One region of the Lysinibacillus irui genome, then DNA from elsewhere that is predicted to be linked to it. Evidence: a T-box and tRNA genes for the amino acid it is inferred to sense, from the RefSeq annotation. Region 1 holds a T-box; the other holds one or more tRNA genes.
What was found. A T-box is a leader RNA that pairs with one kind of tRNA and senses whether it is charged. The one in region 1 lies ahead of argS (arginine--tRNA ligase), so its partner is inferred to be a tRNA-Arg.
Positions count from the first base shown of each region.

Region 2: it has a tRNA-Arg gene. The T-box ahead of argS (arginine--tRNA ligase) is inferred to sense a tRNA for this amino acid. The anticodon was not compared.

Region 1 is NZ_CP113527.1:2,162,722-2,166,130, forward strand. It holds gene OU989_RS10860 (FAD-dependent oxidoreductase) at 1-1,172, shown strand, start outside; T-box leader at 1,254-1,472, shown strand; gene argS (arginine--tRNA ligase) at 1,517-3,190, shown strand; gene OU989_RS10870 (MFS transporter) at 3,247-3,409, shown strand, end outside.
Region 2 is NZ_CP113527.1:3,972,487-3,975,895, forward strand. It holds rRNA gene OU989_RS19950 (16S ribosomal RNA) at 1-1,502, opposite strand, end outside; tRNA gene OU989_RS19955 (tRNA-Gly) at 1,700-1,773, opposite strand; tRNA gene OU989_RS19960 (tRNA-Arg) at 1,792-1,868, opposite strand; tRNA gene OU989_RS19965 (tRNA-Leu) at 1,887-1,972, opposite strand; tRNA gene OU989_RS19970 (tRNA-Lys) at 2,041-2,113, opposite strand; tRNA gene OU989_RS19975 (tRNA-Gln) at 2,129-2,203, opposite strand; tRNA gene OU989_RS19980 (tRNA-Asp) at 2,209-2,284, opposite strand; tRNA gene OU989_RS19985 (tRNA-Glu) at 2,315-2,386, opposite strand; tRNA gene OU989_RS19990 (tRNA-Asn) at 2,388-2,464, opposite strand; gene OU989_RS19995 (SprT family protein) at 2,553-3,014, opposite strand; gene OU989_RS20000 (Tex family protein) at 3,082-3,409, opposite strand, start outside.

The DNA of each region.
Region 1 (3,409 bases):
CTGACGTATTTGGCGGAGCCAACTTAAATCATACGGTTATGTGGGGCTTCACAAAGCTACATGATGAATACAAGCCTATACAAGAGGGCACGAGATTAAGAGGGTTAAATTTAGCGCGCGTCGATGATGAATATTTTATTAATGCCTTACAAATCTTTGGCATTGATGGCTTGAATGACAACTCCAAACAAGCGGCCATTGCGGCAGGTAAGAAAGAAACGTTACACATTCTCAAATATTTACAGGAAAATTTCCCTGGATTTGAAAAAGCGGAAATTGTCAGCTATCCAGAAGAGCTGTATGTGAGAGAAACAAGACATATTTGGGCCGAATATCAATTACCAATGGCAGATCTTTGGAAAAATAGTGATCAGTGGGATAGTATTGGAATTGCTTCATACCCAGTGGATGTGCAAGCACAGACACCTCATGACTATGGCTACGTCATTGCTGCACCAAAGCAGTATGCCATTCCTTTCCGTTCATTAGTACCGAAGGATATTGATGGCTTGCTAGTGGTTGGACGCTCAGCCGGTTATTCGTCACTGGCAGCTGGTAGTGCGCGTATTGTGCCTACCGGAATGGTAACAGGTGAAGCGGCTGGTACTGCGGCTGCACTAGCTTTGAAAGAGAATATCAGCTTTAGAGACATGAGCAAGGATAAAAAGCTTATTGCCTCTTTAAGAAAGCAGCTCGAAAAACAGGGAGCTTATGTTGATTCATTTTCTGTTGAGTATCCGTATCAAGGAAAATGGTATGATGAAGCCATTCAAACACTCATTAATTACGGTCTTGTAGTAGGTGGCTACGAAAATGATTTAAAAGTCGATAGTAAGGCAACAAAAATTAAGTTTGCTAAAATGCTAAAAGAGAGTATGCTCCGTGCTGGTGGAGAGAGTGCCACAGCTAAGAAGGATCAGCTCGAAATTGTCATTAATAAAGTTTATAATAATGGTGATGAAGCCATTATGAGAGATGAAATGGCACAATATTTGGCTGACGTTCTTTTAGGCAAATCCGATGCTACTAGCTGGGATACGTTGATTGAAAAAGGAATCGTCACGGAAAAAGTGGCGAAGAAAGTCAAAGAGAATAAGAATTTAAAATTAAAAGAGATGTACGCCATCATGGCCGATGTCATTCACTATGTAGAAAAAGAACGTTCCTCCTGATGAGGAGCGTTTTTTCAAAAGGAAAATGAAAATCATATTGACGCCAACTAGAAAGTCCTGTAATATATGTCAAAATCATAAAAAAATTCGATGAAAAAGAGAGTAGTTGATGGGACAGCTGGCAAGCGAGTTAGGGATGGTGTGAGCCTAATACAGAAACCATGAATGAAGCGCACTTTGGAGAAGATTCTCGAACTAGTAGTAGAGAATAGCGGGGCGTCACCTCGTTAACAACGGAAAGTGGTCATAACAATGGCAACTAGAGTGGTACCACGGGATTACTATGCTCTCGTCTCTAATTTATAGAGACGGGGGCTTTTTTATTTGAACAGGAGGATGGGAAAATGAATAAACAAATTGCTAATAGTATTGCAGAAGTTTTTAATCAACAGTTATCGGTGGATGAGATTGAACATTTATTAGAAAAACCAAGAACTTTAGAGCTTGGGGATGTGGCATTTCCGTGCTTTACGTTAGCTAAAACATGGAAGAGATCACCGCAAAGTATTGCCGCGGATATAGCGAATCAGTTAAAAAGTGATGACATCCAGCGTGTGGAGGCTGTGGGTGGCTATGTCAATATTTTTTTGAATCAACAGCAAGTGACGCAGCATGTGTTAAGCAATATCCTGCACGAGAAACACTTATATGGCACCAATCAAACTGCCATGGGACGCGTCGTGTTAGATTTTTCATCGCCCAATATTGCGAAGCCTTTCTCCATGGGACATTTACGTTCAACGGTCATCGGCAATGCATTAGCTAATATTGCTACGAAAAATGGCTATCAAGCGATTCGTATCAATCATCTAGGTGACTGGGGCACCCAATTTGGTAAACTCATCGTGGCGTATCATTATTGGGGTGACAAACAGGCCATTACAGCATCACCGATTGAGGAGTTATTAAAGATTTATGTGAAGTTTCATGAAAAAGCAGAGCAAGATCCAACACTAAACGAACAGGCACGTGCAGCCTTTAAAGCGTTAGAAGACGGCGATGAAGAGGCACTCGCATTATGGCAGTGGTTCAGAGATGTCTCCTTAGTAGAGTTTCAGACAATCTATCAGCTACTCGGCATTGATTTTGATGCCTTTACGGGAGAGGCCTTTTACAATGATAAAATGACAGCCGTTGTGACAGAGCTAAAAGATAAAGAACTCTTAGTAGAATCAGACGGGGCATATGTAGTTGAGTTAGACAATATGCCACCGTGCTTAATTACAAAAACGGATGGAGCTACGCTTTATGCAACGCGTGACTTAGCTGCAGCCTTCTATCGTCAACAGCACTACCAGCCAGAAAAGATTTTCTACGTGGTCGGTAATGAGCAATCACTACACTTTAAGCAACTATTTCGAGTCATCGACAAAATGGGCTATGCTTGGGCAAACCGTCTACACCACGTACCATTTGGGATGATGCTTAAGGATGGTAAAAAAATGTCTACACGTAAAGGCAAAGTGGTGTTGCTTGCTGATGTGCTCAAAGAGGCTATTGCAACGGCCAAGCACAATATTGAAGAAAAGAACCCTCATTTACCAAATAAAGAACAAGTAGCACAGCAAGTAGGGGTAGGTGCGGTCATTTTCAATGATTTAAAATATCATCGCCAAAATGATATTGAATTCTCAATCGAACAAATGATGAATTTTGAAGGAGAAACAGGGCCATATGTGCAATACACCTACGCACGTCTGTGTTCCATTTTAGAAAAAGTCGAGGTACCATCACATGACGTGACTCTCGAAGCATTAGGTGAGCAGGCTTGGCCGATTATTTTATTATTAGAACAATTTCCTAACGTGGTGGTCACAGCTTTTGAACAGGCAGATCCGTCGCTAATAGCAAAGTTCGCGTTACAGCTTGCACGTTTATTGAATAAATATTATGCACAACATAAAATATTAGCCGATGATGCACAACAAACATCACGTATAGCACTATGTTATTGTGTCGCAATCATCTTAAAAGAATCACTCACTTTATTGGGCATCGAGTCACCTGCAAATATGTGAGGTAGCACGATCATAGATTGTCTTGTCAAAGTCGCAGTAGAGAGGATATTGAACAAATGGTGAAAAAACAATGGACCGTTTCGCTCATACTGGTGGTAGTAAGTATATTTTTAATTGCGCTCAATATGAGACCAGCAGTAACAGCAATCGGACCACTATTTAACGTATTAGCATCAGCCTTGCATGTCTCCAATACGAGCATCAGTTTACTAACTTCAA
Region 2 (3,409 bases), 1.8 Mb from region 1:
TCACCCCAATCATCTATCCCACCTTCGGCGGCTGGCTCCAAAAGGTTACCTCACCGACTTCGGGTGTTACAAACTCTCGTGGTGTGACGGGCGGTGTGTACAAGGCCCGGGAACGTATTCACCGCGGCATGCTGATCCGCGATTACTAGCGATTCCGGCTTCATGTAGGCGAGTTGCAGCCTACAATCCGAACTGAGAACGACTTTATCGGATTAGCTCCCTCTCGCGAGTTGGCAACCGTTTGTATCGTCCATTGTAGCACGTGTGTAGCCCAGGTCATAAGGGGCATGATGATTTGACGTCATCCCCACCTTCCTCCGGTTTGTCACCGGCAGTCACCTTAGAGTGCCCAACTAAATGATGGCAACTAAGATCAAGGGTTGCGCTCGTTGCGGGACTTAACCCAACATCTCACGACACGAGCTGACGACAACCATGCACCACCTGTCACCGTTGCCCCCGAAGGGGAAACTATATCTCTACAGTGGTCAACGGGATGTCAAGACCTGGTAAGGTTCTTCGCGTTGCTTCGAATTAAACCACATGCTCCACCGCTTGTGCGGGCCCCCGTCAATTCCTTTGAGTTTCAGTCTTGCGACCGTACTCCCCAGGCGGAGTGCTTAATGCGTTAGCTGCAGCACTAAGGGGCGGAAACCCCCTAACACTTAGCACTCATCGTTTACGGCGTGGACTACCAGGGTATCTAATCCTGTTTGCTCCCCACGCTTTCGCGCCTCAGCGTCAGTTACAGACCAGAAAGTCGCCTTCGCCACTGGTGTTCCTCCAAATCTCTACGCATTTCACCGCTACACTTGGAATTCCACTTTCCTCTTCTGCACTCAAGTCCCCCAGTTTCCAATGACCCTCCACGGTTGAGCCGTGGGCTTTCACATCAGACTTAAAGGACCGCCTGCGCGCGCTTTACGCCCAATAATTCCGGACAACGCTTGCCACCTACGTATTACCGCGGCTGCTGGCACGTAGTTAGCCGTGGCTTTCTAATAAGGTACCGTCAAGGTACAGCCAGTTACTACTGTACTTGTTCTTCCCTTACAACAGAGTTTTACGATCCGAAAACCTTCTTCACTCACGCGGCGTTGCTCCATCAGGCTTTCGCCCATTGTGGAAGATTCCCTACTGCTGCCTCCCGTAGGAGTCTGGGCCGTGTCTCAGTCCCAGTGTGGCCGATCACCCTCTCAGGTCGGCTACGCATCGTCGCCTTGGTGAGCCGTTACCTCACCAACTAGCTAATGCGCCGCGGGCCCATCTTATAGCGACAGCCGAAACCGTCTTTCAGTGTTCCACCATGAGGTGGAACAGATTATTCGGTATTAGCCCCGGTTTCCCGGAGTTATCCCAAACTATAAGGTAGGTTGCCCACGTGTTACTCACCCGTCCGCCGCTAACGTCAAAGGAGCAAGCTCCTTCTCTGTTCGCTCGACTTGCATGTATTAGGCACGCCGCCAGCGTTCGTCCTGAGCCAGGATCAAACTCTCCATAAAAGAAATTTGATTAGCTCAAATTGTTTTGCTGGCATCAATTTTGATGTCCAAAATTTTGTTTTGTTCACTAGCCGAAACTAGTTACTTAAAACTTTATTGATTACGTTTTGCTTGTTCAGTTTTCAAGGTTCATAACGTCGTCTTTCAGACAACTTCTTTATGTTATCACACAACCATTTGGTTGTCAACACTTTTTTTGGAGCGGGTGATGAGAATCGAACTCACGACATCAGCTTGGAAGGCTGAGGTTTTACCATTAAACTACACCCGCGTATTTATTGTTTAAAATTGGCGCGCCCGGCAGGAGTCGAACCCACAACCTTCTGATCCGTAGTCAGACGCTCTATCCAATTGAGCTACGGGCGCATATAAAATTAAATGACTTGGTGCGGCCGAGAGGACTTGAACCTCCACGGGGTTGCCCCCACTAGGCCCTCAACCTAGCGCGTCTGCCGTTCCGCCACGACCGCATTCGATTAGTAACTTTCTCATTATACTACGATAACCAAAAAAGTCAACCTTTTTTCTTAAAATAAGATGAGCCATGAAGGACTCGAACCTTCGACCCTCTGATTAAAAGTCAGATGCTCTACCAACTGAGCTAATGGCTCAAATTAAGAAATGAATGGCTGGGGTACTAGGATTCGAACCTAGGCATGACGGAATCAAAATCCGTTGCCTTACCGCTTGGCTATACCCCAATAAGTGGCGGTCCCGACCGGGATCGAACCGGCGATCTCCTGCGTGACAGGCAGGCATGTTAACCGCTACACCACGGGACCAAATTATTGTAATTTAAAATATAAAGAAAATGACCCCTACGGGATTCGAACCCGTGTTACCGCCGTGAAAGGGCGGTGTCTTAACCACTTGACCAAGGGGCCATGGCTCCGAAGGCAGGACTCGAACCTGCGACAACCTGATTAACAGTCAGGTGCTACTACCAACTGAGCTACTTCGGAATAATCATGTAATGTTGTCGTCGTTATCTTGTCGACTTTTACTATTATAGGGACAACTTAATAAAACGTCAACTGTTTTTTTATTTTTTTACTCTAATAGTTTTAATCTCCCCAAACACTTGCTACAACAATACTTTTCAACATTCATTTTTATTTTTCGAACATATAATTGTTGGCAATTGACACAAGTATAAGTATAACGACGACTATATTTGGTAGTTGATGCTTTAGGAGGTTGTAAAACTGAGCAAAATCGAGGTGCATTTACTTTTTTTAATAATGCCCGAAAGTCTTGATCTCGATGTTGATACCCTTTACCTTCTATATGTAAATGATAATGACATAGTTCATGCAGGACTATACCTTCAATTTCCTTAACGCCATATAGCTCAAAGGCTTTAGGATTAATTTCTATATTATGGGATTGTAAAAGATACCGCCCTCCTGTTGAACGTAATCTAGCGTTAAAGTAGGCTTGATGTTGAAATGGCTTTTGAAAACTTTCCAAGGATAAGCGACGAACAAGCTGTTGTAATTCCTCATTGTTCATAATGATCACCTCTAACAACAAGAATACCACACTGCGTAGTATAGACAGTGTGGTAAAAATTTATTACTTATTCTAATGTTTGATTTTTAGGCGGAAGCATTGTTAAAGAAATACGCCCTTTATTTACGTCTATTTGTTCAACCCAAACAGTGACAATATCACCTAAAGCTACAACTTCTAATGGATGTTTAATGCGCTTAGTTTGTAGTTTAGAAATATGCACAAGTCCGTCTTGTTTCACTCCAATATCAACAAATGCACCGAAATCTACTACATTTCGAACTGTCCCCTGGAGCTCCATCCCTATTTTTAAATCTTCCATTTTCAACACATCGGTTTTCAGCAATGGTTGCGGGAAGGCATCACGTGGGTCTCGGCTTGGTTTCATTAAAGTA